Regions from separate parts of the Staphylococcus nepalensis genome, predicted to be linked through region 2. Evidence: riboswitches for the same ligand, from Rfam matches in the RefSeq annotation. Region 2 holds a riboswitch; the other holds the start of a gene.
The links. Region 2 has a riboswitch for FMN ahead of ribD (bifunctional diaminohydroxyphosphoribosylaminopyrimidine deaminase/5-amino-6-(5-phosphoribosylamino)uracil reductase RibD). Riboswitches for the same ligand answer to the same signal wherever they lie in the genome.

Region 1 (8,358 bases), 290 kb from region 2:
TTCTTGCTACTTTGATCTTTAGTTTGCTTGTCTTGAGCTGCTGTATTTTCTTTTTCACTGCGATTTTGATTAATATTATTATTTTCCGAAGGGTCTTGGTTTTTATTCATTTCATTTGATTTTGATGATGTATCATTATCTTGCTGTTGATCGGCGTCAACTTGACTAGATGTACTTTCTTTGTCATCAATATTAGATTGATTATCTTCATTTTGATGCGTTGCGGTTTCTCTTCTACGCTGTCTCCTTTGAGCATTTCTTGGAGGGAATTGTTCGTCTTTTTTATCAGAAACTTCCTCTTTTACATTGTCAACGGAATCATTGACAGAGTTCTCTACATCATCCTTGTGTTCTTTTGGATCAATGGATTGACGATTTTTTTCAAAATCATCTTTAAAATTATTATTAGACAAATTCATCATCCTTCCGTATTTTAATTTATTATATACAGTTTTACCCTGAAAAGTAGTAAATATGTATAAATTATATATATAAAACAACTATAAAATGAGTATGTATTTAGTATTATAGCTTGATTGAAAAACGGAAGTAAAGCATTTATCTTTTATTTGAAAAGATTTTGTAATTTTTCATTATAATCCATTTTTCTTTTTACTTTTTTTCTATTTACGATATTTATATCAATTAATTCTGAATCATTATCACAACAGTGGTTTGGTTTTTCTGATAATTCCTCTCCAAAAAATTCAACCATATAAGCTCTTCGACATTGATCTAACTGTTTATAGCCCAGCATACGATGATAACCTTGTTTTTTCCTTTGAAACGCAGTCGCAAAGATATGCCGTAATTGTTTAATAGAGTAATAGCTAAATAAAACCTCTAATATTTCTATCTTTTCTGGAGGCAAAAACATGCCTAACTCAAAAGTGTTTACATCCTCTTCTGTAATAACATCAGCGAACAGCAACGTTTCTAATAGGTAACTATCATCTGGCTGGAAAAGACTTATAGCTTGACTATATGCACCATCCCTGCCAGCACGTCCAATTTCTTGCATATAATTAGATGGACTAGTAGTTAAATGGAAATGTATAATAGTGCGAATATCTTTTTTGTTGATGCCCATCCCAAATGCACTTGTTGCAACAATAATTGGGATTTCGTTGTTTATAAATTGGTGTTGAACTGTGTGCCTTTCTTGATAAGTTAAATCTCCATGGTAAATACCTGTTAAAAACCCATACTGATAAATTGCTTTTGCTAAGTTGAGACACATTTTTTTTGATGAAACGTATATAATAGTCGGTCCTGAATGTTCTAAAAGTGGTAGCAACCATTTTAACTTAGCATGATCGTCTTCGAAGTTTTTATGGGTTAGAGATATGTTTTCTCTATTCATTGTAGTTTTTACAATAATGAAGTTTTTATTTAGCATCTGATTTAAGTCAGATGTTAAATATGGCGGAGCTGTAGCAGTTAATGCAAGTACATTGGCTTCAGGAAAATGGTCGATAATTTTGCCCACAAGCGCATAATGAGGTCTGAAATCGTATCCCCACTCAGAAAGACAATGTGCTTCATCTAAAACAATCAAGCCTAAATCCAAGTTTTGAATGAGTTTGAAATTATGCGGTTGCAACAAAAATTCTGGGCTTAAAAATATAAAACGACTATGTTTTAATAATTGCATATTTTGTTGTTTTTCATTTTCATCTAAACCAGAATGAATACACGAAACATAGTGTTCACCATGAAGTTTTAATTGCATAACTTGGTCGTCCATCAAAGATATTAAGGGTGAAATAATAAGTGTTGGTTTTTGCTTAATATAAGTTGGCAATTGATAACAAAGGCTCTTCCCACTACCTGTAGGTAATATGCCTAAAGTATCTTTGCCATTGAGTACATGTTCGATAATTGCTTGCTGTCCAGGTTTAAACGAGTCAAACCCGAACCACTTCTGTAATTCATGTTGTAACATTTAAATCACCTCTTTCAAATCCAACAATCAATAATTTAATTTCGAAATAACTGAGTTCTGGAAATTTTTCTTTATAATTTCTTAACCGCTCACCACGATTTCCGATATAAAATCTTAAAAATGAAGTGTCATGTTGACTATTTAAATAATCTTTGTATTTAGATAAATAACCTTTTATAAATAACTCTAATATATGGTCTTCAATTGTATTAGGTTTAACGTTTTGCATATTTGCTAATTGATTAAAGCTCAGACCATTTTTAATTCCGCTAAACGTTTGTTCAGTCTTAAATAATAGTGTCGGTAGTATGATTAATTGGTTTAAAATGGGATACTTTGCTTGTTCTTCTAATTCAAACATCATCATGACCAAATCATTTAATTCTAATTCAAACAGTCTTTTTTGAGAGACATTTTCTATTAGACTGATTTGCTGTCGTGTATACATGCTTTCTTCAAAACCTTGCAAGTAATAGTGTATGTAAAGTGTGTTATTTTTTTCTATAATCGATTTGAATAAAACATTTAACTCTTCAATTAATTTATATTGTGTGTCAGCGTTTTTAATTTCCTTATATACTGCTTTTACCCGTCGTTGAATTGTACTGTGATGGGTAACAGGGATAAATTGAAACATCCCATGTTCTGTATTAGAAACTGTTTGGACTAGCAGTTGAATTGCTTTAAATGTATTTAATAAGCTATCGTATGTATGGCGCGGATGAACGCGTATACGTTGTTCCGAATCTTCGTTCATTTTGAAATCATGAACATTTCCCACAAATGATGGATACTTTAGGTTGGGTAAGCTATGATACAATGATAAGAGTTGCTGACTACAGGCGTCAAAAAAGGTTTGATGAGACTTTTTCCCTGTGATAATATTATATATGCTTTTTTCAGTTTTGTAATTGTGTGCTTGTGTAAGTGATAAGTGAATTATATTATACATGTTTACTCCCTCATTTTATAAAACGAAAACATTTGAAAAAATTTAAAACAGTAACTACAATACTAATTGTGTTATTAGTGTAGCATGTTTGTTAAAGGAGGCGAAGAAATTGGCTAAATATACAATTGTTGATATGGATACATGCATTGCATGTGGTGCTTGTGGTGCTGCTGCCCCTGATATATATGATTACGATGACGAAGGTATCGCGTACGTTATACTAGATGACAACCAAGGTACTGCAGAAGTACCAGAAGAATTATATGAAGATATGGAAGACGCATTAGAAGGTTGCCCAACAGATTCCATTAAAATTGAAGAAGAATCATTTGATGGAGACCCTTTAAAATTTGAATAAAGCATCTATTCAAATAAAACATCTTATAAAACTCAGTGTAGTCATTAAACAAATGAAAACGCTGGGTTTTTTTATTTTTAAATAATCAATTTAGTTTTATAATTGTATCCATAAGACCACATCATAAAAAAAGCTGGACTTTGAACTCCTATTTATAAAATGGGTTTCATCCAGCTTTCTTATGGTTATTATATATATTTATTTAGGTAAAATATGCTTTAAACGTTTGAATAAAAGTATAAATATTAATGAAATAATGATTCCTTTAATAATATTAAAAGGAATAACGCCTGAAACAACAACGATTTTAATGTTTTCAACTACATTAGAAAGGTTCATTATCATTCCGTAAAGCGGTAATAAAACAAAATAGTTTAAAATACTTAAGACGATTGTCATGACAATCGTAGCTATACTAAAGCCAACCACTTGTGTTTTAATTGTAGATTTATGTTTGATAACGTAAAAAGCTGTTAAAATAAAGCTTGCTCCAGCTAAAAAGTTGGCAATAGGGCCAACTGGATCGCCTATATTAAACAAAAAATTAAGCAAGTTTTTTATAAACAATACAATAATTCCTGCTATTGGGCCTAAGCTAAAAGTAGCTAACAATGCTGGAATATCGCTGAAATCTAACGTTAAATACGGTGGTAAAAATGGTATCGGAAATTTGATAAACATTAAAATAAATGAAACCGCACTTAACATACTTATTGTAATAAGTCTTTTGGTTTGTTGTTGCATATTAAATTATCTCCTTCCATTCACCTTGCATAGAAAAGGAGGATTTAATTGCATAACAAAAACCCTCCATCTTCTCCCATCCAGACTATACTGTCGGCTCTAGATTCGCACTAGATCAGCCATCTATCTTTAAAAGATAAATAGGTCGCAGGCTTTATTTACTGCCGGTTGGGAATCACACCCTGCCCCGAAGATGAATTTCTTAATTTTTATAAATATATCATAGCCTATTACTCAGATAAAAACAACAGACATGCTCTTATTCATTAAAACAGTAGCATTTATAAAATTAAAAACGAGATTAGAAAACAGAATATGTTAACTGATTTCTAATCTCGACTTTAGATGAAGGTATTCATGTACTTTTAAATACAAATATGGAATGGTTATAAAATGATACAGGTTTAACTTATTGCCCATTCTTTCTAAATTAAATACGTTATTTCTGAATTATTTAATATTAAGAGAGATTGCTACAATTATATGTTAGCAAATTTATTTACTAATATCGTGATCCACTGGTTTTGGTAGTTTAATAATGAAAGTCGTACCTTCACCTAGTTCACTTTTTACTTCTATAGAGCCTCCATGTTCATCAATAATCATACGGCAAATAAATAACCCTAAGCCAGTACCTTGTTTGCCACGTTTACGTGCAGTATCAACTTTATAAAAACGATCAAATACCTGCTGTAAATGCTCAGGTGCTATACCAGAACCAGTATCAGTGATATAAAGTATATTTTCATTATCAGATTCGCCATAACTAATTGAAATTAAATCGCCAGGTTCAGTATATCTAGTAGCATTATCAATAAGGTTAGTTAACACTTGTTCAATTCTATCTGTATCAAAATACCACAATTGATTCTGAGTATTGGGATTTAAAGTCATAGTTAAACCTAAATCATTTGCTTGTTTTTGGTATTTTTGTTGCATTCTGCTTAATAACGGATCGATGGGTTGTACAACCTTTTCTACGGTTAACCCTTCAGCATCCATCCGTGCTACATTGAGTAACTCATTTACTAAACGATTTAAACGTTTCGTTTCGTCCAGTACAATAGACAATGATTCATGTATTTCTTCAGGTTCAGTTACAATACCATCTACGATTGATTCTGTATAACCTTGCAATAAAGAAATGGGTGTGCGGAGTTCGTGTGATACATTAGCAATAAAATCTTTTTTCATCTGGTCAATATTATGCTCATTTGTCATATCACGAATAATTGCAACAATACCGCTTCTACCGTCTGGTTGTATTTGTTCGATATAACTTGAAATAATAACAAAATAACGTGTGCTAATCTCGTATTCTTCGAATTGTGTTTGTTTTGTTTTAAATGTTAATTCGTTTTGACGATCTAGTTTTTCTAAATCATGTTTATCCAATATTTTTAAAATGTTTTGTGCCATTTTATTAGATATAATAATATCTTTTTTATCATTAAATCCTAGTACGCCTTCGACCATCGAGTTAATTAAACTATCTCGTATATTTTTAGAAGATGATAGTGCATCTATATGTTGTTGTATTTCAGAGCTCATCGTATTAAAAGCCCGTGAAAGTTCACCTATTTCATCTCGTGAATTAACAGGAACAACTTGTGCATAGTCCCCTTTAGAAACTTTGAGTGCTTGTGTTCTTAATTTTCTAAGTGGTTTTGTGATACGAGAAGATAAGAAAAATGCAAATACTGTCGTTATAGCTAAAAATATTATAGCAATAATTAAAATAATGACAGTAATGACATTGTTTGTATCTTCAATCGTTTTTAAATCTTGGTAAATAAATACACCACTGTACTTGCTATTATGCTGACTGGAATCAAGATTTTTAGATGGATAGCCAATTAATATATATGTCTTTTGTTGTTGTTTTATATCAACCGTGACGTGTTCTGATATTTGCTCTCCTTTGTCGAATACTTTTTCGTAATCTTTATTATCTTTAATTTCTCTGAACATCTTTTCTTTAGTTTCATCTTTATTTGCACTATCCATGTGCTTGTTATTCATAATAATCAGACCTACTGGACCTTCGATTAATGATTTACTGTGTCTAATAGCTGTTGCTTTATCATCTGAACTTTCAACCAAATGGCTAATTCTTTTTGCATCTTTGAGTAATGAATCCTCTGTTTCTTGCGTAAAGTAAGATTGTATAAACGTTATAAGGGCTGCGCTTAATAAAATTAAAACTGTCGTTACTATAAAGATTATAGTTAACCACAGTTTTACTACGACATTATTGAGTCGGTTCATTATCAGATTTAACCTCGAATTTATAACCCACACCCCAAACGGTTTGAATCATTTGAGCTGCATTCTCTGAAACTCGATTTAATTTCTCTCTTAAACGTTTTACATGTGTATCAACTGTACGCAAATCACCATAGAACTCATAGTGCCAGACTTCTTTTAAAAGCTGTTCACGATCAAAGACTTTGTTTGGTGTTTTCGCTAAAAAGATTAAAAGTTCATATTCTTTTGGTGTCAGGTTTACTTGATTATTATCAGCCAGTACTCTATGCGCATCATTATCAATCACAAGATGTTCAAACTCGATTAAATCTCGTGCATGGGGTTCGCTTTGTTCTGTATGTGCTACCTGAGTGCGTCTTAATAAAGCTTTGACACGTAATACAACCTCGCGAGGTGAAAAAGGTTTAACGATATAATCATCTGCACCGGATTCAAATCCTTCTACTCGATTTGTTTCTTCACCCTTTGCAGTTAACATAATAATAGGTGTTTCTTTATGTTCTCTTAATCTAGATGCAACAGCAATACCATCCATCTCTGGCAACATTAAATCTAATAAAATACATGAATAATCATGTTCCATTGCCATTTTATACGCTTCATGTCCATCTCTAGCTTCATGTGTTTCAAAAGATTCTCTTTCTAAGTACAATTTTAATAATCGTCTGATTCTATCTTCATCATCAACGATAAGTATTTCGTTTGACATAGGTTTCGTACCCTCCCACACTGCTATCTTTCAATTTCAATCACATTATATCATAGGTTGAAGCATAAAAGTGCTTAAGAATGAAAAGTTTGTGAATTTTTTATCAATATCTGGTTGTTGCCTATAGGTTCTCACAATTAATGACCATGTTCAGCCAATTGACGTAATACTTTTACTTCATGCGGTGTAAGCACTCTGCCTTCACCAGCATTCAATCCTTTTAAATCTAAAGGCCCAAATTCTATACGTTGTAATTTTGATATTTGGTAACCAAAATGCTCAAACATACGTCTAACTTGTCTATTACGTCCTTCCGTTATTGTAATCTCTACAAGCGTTGAATTTTTGTCTTTATCTTGATTTTTAATTTTTACGTTGGCAGGTTGCGTCTTACCATCTTCTAATTTAATGCCTTGTTCTAACGCTTTAACTTCTTCACGCATAAGATAACCTTTTAATTTAACGACGTATTTCTTTTTAATTTTGTAACGTGGGTGCGTCATTAAATTTGTGAATTCTCCATCGTTCGTTAGCAATAGTAAACCAGATGTATCATAATCTAAACGACCAACTGGATAAATCCTTGTTTTGATTTGTTTAAAGTAATCAGTAACTACTTTTCTACCTTTATCATCAGACACACTCGTAATCACTTGCGCTGGTTTATAAAAAAGGATATATAATTTATCTTCTTGTTCCAATTTAACGCCTTCTACTTCCACCGTGTCAGTAGGCTTTACCTTTGTACCTAGTTCAGTTTCTGTTTCACCGTTTACTTTGACTTTACCTTCTGTGATTAAGGTTTCAGCTTTACGTCTTGAAGTATAACCACTGTTTGCAATACGTTTTTGTAATCTTTCTATTTCTTTACTCATTATTATCTCCTTTTTGGTTGACTAAGTTACTAAAGAAAGCTTCAATTTCTTCATCTTCTTCATCTGTAGTTGGTAGATCATCTAAATGTTCAATGCCGAATACATTTAGGAATAACTCTGTTGTATATAGCTGTTGGCTTCTAGAATCTTGTTCATCTTTCGCTTCAATTAAACCACGCGCTATCAAAGTTTTAACGGCACCATCTGAATTAATGCCTCTAATCATTTCGATATCACTACGAGATAAGGGTTGATTATATGCAATAATAGATAAAGCTTCCATAGCTGCTTGTGATAATTTCAATTTTGATTTTTGTTCTATTAATTTTTCGATATATTCTGAAGCATCTTTTTTTGTTGTAAGTACATAATTATTGCCAAAATGTTGGATCTCTAGCCCAGAAGCATCATATTCGGTGATTAAAGTATGCAATGTATTTTGATCAATTTCTAATATCTCTAGAATTTGCTTTTCTTCAAGTCCTTCATCCCCAGCTGTATAAAGTA
Region 2 (8,358 bases):
CACTGTGATTTAAATCTGCAACATCACCGTGTACTTTTGTTTCATCTAAATCAATGATGACTAATTCATCTGCTATTCCTTGGGAAACTAATGCAAACGCATAACTAGAACCAACTGCACCATCACCTATTAATACCACTTTATTTCCTTTACTGTATTTCATATTATGACTCTCCTTATATTTAAAGTAAATCATCGCTTATTGTGATTTATTTCACAATTTAAATATAACACTTTCTTCGCTAAAGAGCAATCGTTTATTGTGATTTATTTCACAAAATTTCCGTTTCTTCTTCCTCGTTTTATAAATGAGAAAGAGCGAGACAAAACCAAAATTTGGTTTCGTAGACTCGCTCCTAGTTAAAGATGCTACATCGTATATCTAATTATAATTAATACTGCAAGTTTTTACTGACATCTATTGTTTTCTTATAAGAAGCGTCTTTCAAAACGATGGCGTCCATGCTTTGTATTGCTTACACTTTAATTTCCCACTCTATGAAAGCTCGTGTTCATCATGGACGATAAAGCCAATATTACTTGTACTGTTATTAAGAAATGCTAAAATATATCGCATTACTTCGTCTCTTTCAGGTTCATTATGTATTTCATGATATAAACCCTTCCAAGCTTTAAAATATAATTCTTCAGTTTCAATATTATCTTTCACCAAATGCATAGTTGGAATATCAGACACTTTGTCTTCGAGCCCATACATTAATAATACAGGAAGTGGCTTAATATCTTTTAAGTGTGTTACTGTTTCTTTCATGATTTCGATGATTTGTTTATACCAATGATATGTCACTTTTTGTAACATGAGTTGATCTTCTTTTGCTTCTTCGATTACCTCATCGTTACGTGTTAAATCTTCAACGGTTATGCCTACTTTGAATCTTGTGTCTTTAGTTAATTTACCTACATTAGATAATATCTTATCTTTTCTAGTTTTATTATTTTTTTTGAATTCCAGCAATGGTGAAATAAGCATCAATCCTTCAATAGGTACTTCCACTTTTTCTAGTAAGTTTAAAATAATAAGTCCGCCAAGTCCTACACCTAAAAAATAAGTTGGAAGTTTATATTCATTTGCTATTCTAATCCATTCTAGTACATGTTCGTGATATACTTCGAAATTTTCTATTTGTCCTTTATTAGAACGCGTAGTTTGACCTTGCCCAGGTAAATCACCCATGATAACGTGATGGCCATTTCTACGTAGCATTGTTATTACATACGCATATCTTCCTGTATGTTCGAGCATGTTATGGGCAATTACAATGACACCCTTAGCTTCATTTTCAGTTTCCCATTTCCACATATTCCATACTTCCCCTTCTCCAATAATTTCATTAAATATATTGTATCAAAATATGATGCACGTTTGCCATTTTAAACGCATAAATTATGTTGTCTTAAGTTCATTGTTTTTTTAAAAATAAATATTATAACTATATCAATCAGTCATCCGATAGTGTAGTCTGTGATATTAAGCATAATAAATTTTATTGTAAACGATTTCATTACTATTAGATTCATGCTACACTATTATTGAAAGCATAGCTATTAGCAGGATGGGAGGAATTAATATGCCAATTGTGAAAAATTTTTTTATAGGGTTATCTAATAATCCCTTTTTAAATAAAACAGCTAAGGAAATAGGTCCTATGTTTGGGGCTAAAAAAGTCGTTGCTGGAAATACGATTACTGACTTAGTAGACACAATTGAACGTTTAAATAACAAAGGAATCACTGTTACTGTGGATTGTCTTGGAGAATTTGTTTTAAATGAAGGCGAAGCGATACAGGCCAAAGACCAAATATTAGAAGTGATGTATGCAATATACAACCACAGCTTAGATGGTCACATGTCTATTAAACTAAGCCAACTCGGTTCGGAGTTTGATATTGACCTTGCTTATCGTAATTTACGCGAAATATTACTAAAAGCAAATGAATTTGGTAATATGCATATTAATATAGACACTGAGAAATACGATAGCTTATTTGATATTACTCAAGTGTTAGATCGACTAAAAGGTGAATTTAAAAACGTAGGTACAGTTATTCAAGCTTATTTATATAAAGCAGATGCACTTATCGATAAATACCCAGAACTGCGTTTACGTATGGTAAAAGGTGCATATAAAGAAAATGAAAATATTGCTTACCAAACTAAAGAAGACATTGACGAAAATTACATACGTTTAATTAAAAAAAGATTATTAAACGCTAATAATGTCACTTCTATTGCTACACACGATGATAAAATAATCACACATATTAAACAGTTTATTAAAGATAATAATATTGAAAAAGATAAATACGAATTTCAAATGTTGTACGGTTTCCGATCAGATTTAGCAGGATTACTTGCACGTGAAGGAAATCATTTTTGTATATATGTTCCGTATGGTGATGATTGGTTCAGCTACTTTATGAGAAGATTAGCAGAACGTCCACAAAACTTAAATCTAATGTTTTTAGAATTAATGAAACCTGAAATATTGAAAAAAACAGGCTTTGTAGCCAGTTTGTTAACAGCTATTGGCGTATCTAGTGCATTAATATATAAAGTATTAAAAAAATGATTTATGCCGCTTAACAAGCATGAGAGCCAGAAACATTTATGTCTCAGGCTCTCATTTAGTATTAACAGCAAATCTCTCGGTTCTAAATATTATTATCATTACATTTGCCTATGAAAAACAACAAAAGGATTTAAAATTCAAAAAGTTTTTCACCATTTTTTATATTATAAATTAAATTCATCTTAACTTATGGGATATCGTTCCATAATAAGAAGTCTTAGTAAACGCTATTACTATAGAAGTATGCTAATGCTGATTATATTTCGCTTAATAAATTAGCCATTTCGATTGCACTTACTGCCGCTTCAGAACCTTTGTTTCCAGCTTTAGTACCAGCACGTTCTACAGCTTGTTCAATATTCTCAGTCGTTAATATTCCAAATATTACTGGTGTATCTGTTACATCATTTGCTTTTGACACGCCTTTTGCTACTTCATTACACACGTAATCATAGTGAGAAGTTGATCCTCTGATTACACATCCTAAAGTGATTACTGCATCATATTCACCTTTTTGAGCTAACTTTTTAGCCACTAATGGAATTTCAAAAGCACCTGGTACATATGCCACATCAATATTTCCAGCCGAAACTTCGTGTCTTATTAAGGTATCTTTTGCACCATCTAACAAACGATTCGTGATGAAATCATTAAATCTACTTACTACAATTGCTACTTTTAAATTTGATCCTATTAATTTACCTTCAAAATTCATTTTTTTGCCTCCTATATTAAATGACCCATTTTTTCTTTTTTTGTTTTCATATAATCTTGGTTATATTTATTTGTAGGAACTATCAAATCAATTCTTTTGGCAATATCGATGCCATAATTTTCTAAACTACCGAATTTTTTAGGGTTATTACTTAATAAATTAACGCGTTTTACACCTAAATACTTTAAGATTTTTGCAGCATTTTGGTAATCTCTTAAATCCTCTTCAAAACCTAAAGCAATATTCGCAGAAACTGTATCATATCCCTGCTCTATCAATTCATAAGCTTTTAATTTATTAATTAAACCAATGCCTCTGCCTTCTTGGGGTAAATATAAAATGATACCACCATTTTCACTAATATATTCCATTGAGGCAGCAAGTTGCTCTCCACAATCACATCTTTGACTGTGAAAGATATCTCCAGTCAAACAAGCAGAATGGATACGTACATTTTCGGTTTCTTTGATTTCACCACTAACAATGGCTACTATTTCTTCTTCATTGTTTTGAGTTGAAAATCCATACATATCAAAGTTACCGTAATCTGTAGGTAGTTGTACTTTAGCTTTAGCTTCAAGCGGCGCATCAGTATTTTTTCTGTAATTTTCTAAGTCTTCAATAGATATCATTACAAGCTGATGCTTGTTTTTAAATGCTTCTAAATCGTCTCCTTTAGCCATTGAACCGTCCTCATTCATTATTTCACAAATGAGTGCTGCCGGTTTCGCTCCCGTTAAAAGAGCTAAATCAACAGATGCTTCTGTATGACCACGTCTAGCTAACACACCATTATCTTGAGCAATGAGCGGAAATAAATGCCCTGGTCTGTTAAAATCATTAGCTTTAGTTTGCTCATCAATTAAAGCTTTAGCTGTAAGCATTCTTTCATCGGCACTAATACCAGTTGTTGTATCGATGTGATCAATACTGACTGTAAATTGAGTACCATAAATATCTGAGTTATGGTTAACCATTGGATTAAGCTCTAAGTCTTGCGCTATTTTTTTACTTATGGGCGCGCAAATAAGTCCTCTGCCATATTTAGCCATAAAATTTACCGTGTTCTCATACATCCATTCTGTTATGGCTACTAAATCTCCTTCATTCTCTCTATTTTCATCATCGACCACTATGATACTTTCGCCATTTTTAAGCGCTTTTAATGCTTTTTCTATACTATCTAATTGCATATTACCCCTCCTAGAACCCAAAAGATTTTAGTTTTTCAGAACTCAAACCTGAATCATTATTTCCAACTATTTTTTCTACATATTTAAATAACATATCCGTTTCTATGTGAACTGGATCACCAACACGTTTTTGATTTAATATAGTGGATTTTCTTGTTTCCGGTATAAGGTGAATATCAAATTCTGACTCTTTCAACTGGAAAACAGTCAAACTCACACCATCTATAGTGATAGAACCTTGTTGTACCATTTGATTTATAATGGATTTAGATGGTTTAATTGTTACAATTTTAGAATTATCTGAGTTCTGTATTCTAGTGATTTTAGCTACTTCATCTGTGTGACCAAGCACAAAGTGACCACCAAATCTTCCTTGACCACTCATCGCTCGTTCTAAATTCACTTCGTCGGATTGATTCAACCGGTTTAAATATGTTTTATTCTCAGTGCCTTTAATCACCTGTACTGAAAATGTTTGGTTATCAAAACATACTACTGTTAAACAAACACCATTCACACTGATTGAATCGCCAATATGCATATCAGATAAAATTGTCTGACAATCAATGGTTAAATTAACAATTGATTGCTGGGTTGTCATTTTTTTAATCGTACCTATTTCTTCCACAATGCCAGTAAACATATTAATTCACTTCTTTCGCAATTCTAATTTAATGTTTTGCTCAAGCACTTGAGAATTTACAATTTCAAATTGTGGTGCCTCTGATAAATTAAATACATTTTCTGTTTTAAAAAATTGATAATCACCAGAACCACCTATCATTTTCGGGGCATAATATAAGATAAGTTCATTCGTATAATTAGATTGAAGAAATTCAGAAGTAATCGTAGGGCCGGCTTCAACTAAGACACGCCCAATCCCTTTTTGATATAAATCTTTTAAAATGTTTTCAAGAGAACAGTTTGAACAATGAATGACTTCTACATGTTCAATATCTGATTTTAATTTTTCTTGTTCTGTATAAATCCAAATAGGCACATTAGATTGGTTAAACATATCTAAATCAAAGTCAATTCGACCTGATTTTGAAAGTATAATACGGATAGGATGCTTACCTTCTTCTATTCTGGTAGTATATTGAGGGTTATCAGCATTTAATGTGCCAGTTCCTGTTATCACAGCGTCATGTTTATGTCTAAGCATAAACACATCATTTTTGACTGATTTATTTGTAATCCATTTACTTTCACCTTTATCAGTAGCTTGTTTACCATCTAAACTACAAGATACTTTCACTGTAACTTCCGGAATACCTTGTCTTTTAGTTATAAAAAAGTCTTTATATAAGGCTTCTGCTTCAGGTTTATGACGAAATTCCACTTTGACTCCAGCATGTTGTAAGATTTCATCACCTCTAGATGTCAAAGTTGTATCTTTAACAGCATAGACTACTTGTTTAATACCAAAATCTATAATTTTATTAACGCATGGTGGCGTTGAACCATAATGAGAGCAGGGCTCTAAAGATATATAGATTGTGCCACCTGCAGCTGTTTCGTTTGCCATGTCCAAAGCTTGAACTTCAGCATGTTTATCACCTTTTTGTAAATGGGCACCTATGCCAACGATTCTACCTTGATTAACTACAACAGCACCAACAGGCGGATTTATTCCTGTTTGACCGTCTACCATTTTTGCCAATTGAATTGCATAATTTAAATATTGACTCATAATAATCACCTCTAAATAATAAAAAACACCTGAAATGGTTTTCAGGTGTGGGATATATTTCGATATAACATGATTTGTTTAACATTAAATACACTTTTCCAAATGATAGAAAAATGTACACTAAATAAACACTCTAAGCAGTGCTGTTTGTTATACTCCATTCTTTCTCCCATCCAGACTATACTGTCGGCTCTAGATTCTCACTAGATCAGCCACATTTGTAAAAACAAATGCAGGTCGCAGGCTTTATTTACTGCCGGTTGGGAATTTCACCCTGCCCCGAAAGAACATTTATGAAATTGTAATTGATGATTGAGTCAAGTAACTTTTTAAAGCTACAACGTTATCGTACTATATTTTATGGTAAAAAACAATTCTTATTACTTAAGTCGGTTTTGTTTATCTGTTGAAAACACTTCAATTCCTTGTGACAACAAGATTTTCAAGAAATTTTTTATAAAAAATTAAAACAACTAAACGTTAAACATCATTAATAAACTAATTAAAACTTTTATGTGTTTACTTAAATATTAATCTGTTAAAAAGCCAAATTACTTTTACGTATTATAATTAAAATAACCAATACAAACTATTTAGTAAGGTCACATGTATATGATCAAGTGTTTGCTAAACATATTTATATAAATAGTAAAGATAGGTTTCAGTTCATATATTATTTAGACTAGCACTTATTTTGATCGCGGTTTAATAAATTTTCTACCACACTAACAGCTTGTTTTACAATCATTGTTACGCCGTTACGAGATTGATTAATCCCATTTGTCAATTGACCTAAAGCGAACATGTTTTTTAAAGTACCATACCGTGGGCTTATAATTTGATTTGTTTCAGGAATAATCTGTATGCCGCCTAATGGGTGTGCCTGAACAACTTGTCTATTTTCTAAGTTTAGAATCAATTGATCATCATTATCTAACTCTGACAAATGTGATTTTGAACCCGTTGCATTGATTACAACATCAAATTTATCAATCGCTTTGAAATCATCTTCATACTTAAACCAGAAATGCTGGCCATCATGTTTTACATCTTCTAGCCCTTTTTTTATTTCAATTTGTCCGTTTTGAATATGGTTTATAATTAATCTTGCTGTACGTGGAGGCATTGGGTTAGAATTCTCTTTTAATATAGATTGGTAATTTCGTAAAAAAGTTTTTTGATCGTCTCTACTAAAACTATTCCATATCCAATTGAGATTTTCTTTTGCTAATTCAAGAATGCTTTGAAATTTACCCAATATTTCTTTGTGTTCTAAATCATATGTTAAATCCGCAATAGGGTCGCCTTTTCTTCTATGAACTAATTTTTCTACTGGAATATCATAATACGTACAGTCTTTTCTAAATAATGTTAAAGCATCTTCTAAAGGCACATTCCCCAAGTTTTCTTTTTTGATTTTATTAAAGTTTTCAGGTGTAACGTATTTAAACTGAATTTCTGGCATATCGCCTCTTACACTAGGTAAATGACCTTTTCGGCTAGTCACGGAAATAGGTAAATTTGGGTGATGCGCAGTTACAAATCGAATAACATCTAAACTTGCTAGCCCCGTACCAATAATAGCTATTCTGTCTGTGCTATCAACTTCGTTCAATGTGTCATAAGTCGGGTATGGCGTTTGTATGTATCCCGGCGTTCCTTTTAATTGATAAGGATCATGATACGATAACGTACCAACTGTTAAAAATACAATATCGTATTGTTGTTGGCAATCTGGTTTTTCAGATGTACAGACGACATATTTTATATTTGTCTCGCCTATATCTGCATCTATAAACACTTCTAAAACTTCTTTTTTAATCATTTGAATATTTTTATATTGTTTATGATATGTTTCTAAATAGTCTTTCATATAATGGCCAAATATAAATCTAGGTAAATATTCTGGATTGGAAAATTTAAATATAGATTGTTGTTGATACCATTCATAGAATTCGCGTTCATTTTTCAAGTTGAGAGACATTTGTTTAGCCGGCAAATTGATAAGCAATTGATCGCTGTCATTTTGAAATGGTATACCTTGCCCCATATTTTTAGGATTATCGTAAACATCTACTTTCATTTGGTCGAACTCATCATATTTCACTAATTCTTTTAATAAACTAACGCCTGCAGTTCCCATGCCAATGATAGCTATACGCATTT

Region 1: another riboswitch for FMN. It lies ahead of BJG89_RS07320 (ECF transporter S component); the one in region 2 lies ahead of ribD (bifunctional diaminohydroxyphosphoribosylaminopyrimidine deaminase/5-amino-6-(5-phosphoribosylamino)uracil reductase RibD).

What each region holds. Positions count from the first base shown of each region.
Region 1 covers NZ_CP017466.1:1,542,280-1,550,637, reverse strand. Annotated here, with positions in the region: gene BJG89_RS07340 (LysM peptidoglycan-binding domain-containing protein) at 1-419, opposite strand, end outside; gene BJG89_RS07335 (RecQ family ATP-dependent DNA helicase) at 566-1,945, opposite strand; gene BJG89_RS07330 (helix-turn-helix domain-containing protein) at 1,932-2,897, opposite strand; gene BJG89_RS07325 (ferredoxin) at 3,007-3,255, shown strand; gene BJG89_RS07320 (ECF transporter S component) at 3,454-3,999, opposite strand; FMN riboswitch at 4,064-4,198, opposite strand; gene BJG89_RS07315 (ATP-binding protein) at 4,495-6,267, opposite strand; gene BJG89_RS07310 (response regulator transcription factor) at 6,251-6,976, opposite strand; gene BJG89_RS07305 (pseudouridine synthase) at 7,114-7,851, opposite strand; gene scpB (SMC-Scp complex subunit ScpB) at 7,844-8,358, opposite strand, start outside.
Region 2 covers NZ_CP017466.1:1,255,067-1,263,424, reverse strand. Annotated here, with positions in the region: gene BJG89_RS05995 (L-lactate dehydrogenase) at 1-163, opposite strand, end outside; gene BJG89_RS05990 (alpha/beta fold hydrolase) at 497-1,321, opposite strand; gene BJG89_RS05985 (proline dehydrogenase family protein) at 1,590-2,591, shown strand; gene ribH (6,7-dimethyl-8-ribityllumazine synthase) at 2,848-3,306, opposite strand; gene ribA (GTP cyclohydrolase II) at 3,318-4,499, opposite strand; gene BJG89_RS05970 (riboflavin synthase) at 4,510-5,142, opposite strand; gene ribD (bifunctional diaminohydroxyphosphoribosylaminopyrimidine deaminase/5-amino-6-(5-phosphoribosylamino)uracil reductase RibD) at 5,149-6,192, opposite strand; FMN riboswitch at 6,350-6,483, opposite strand; gene BJG89_RS05960 (FAD/NAD(P)-binding protein) at 6,875-8,356, opposite strand.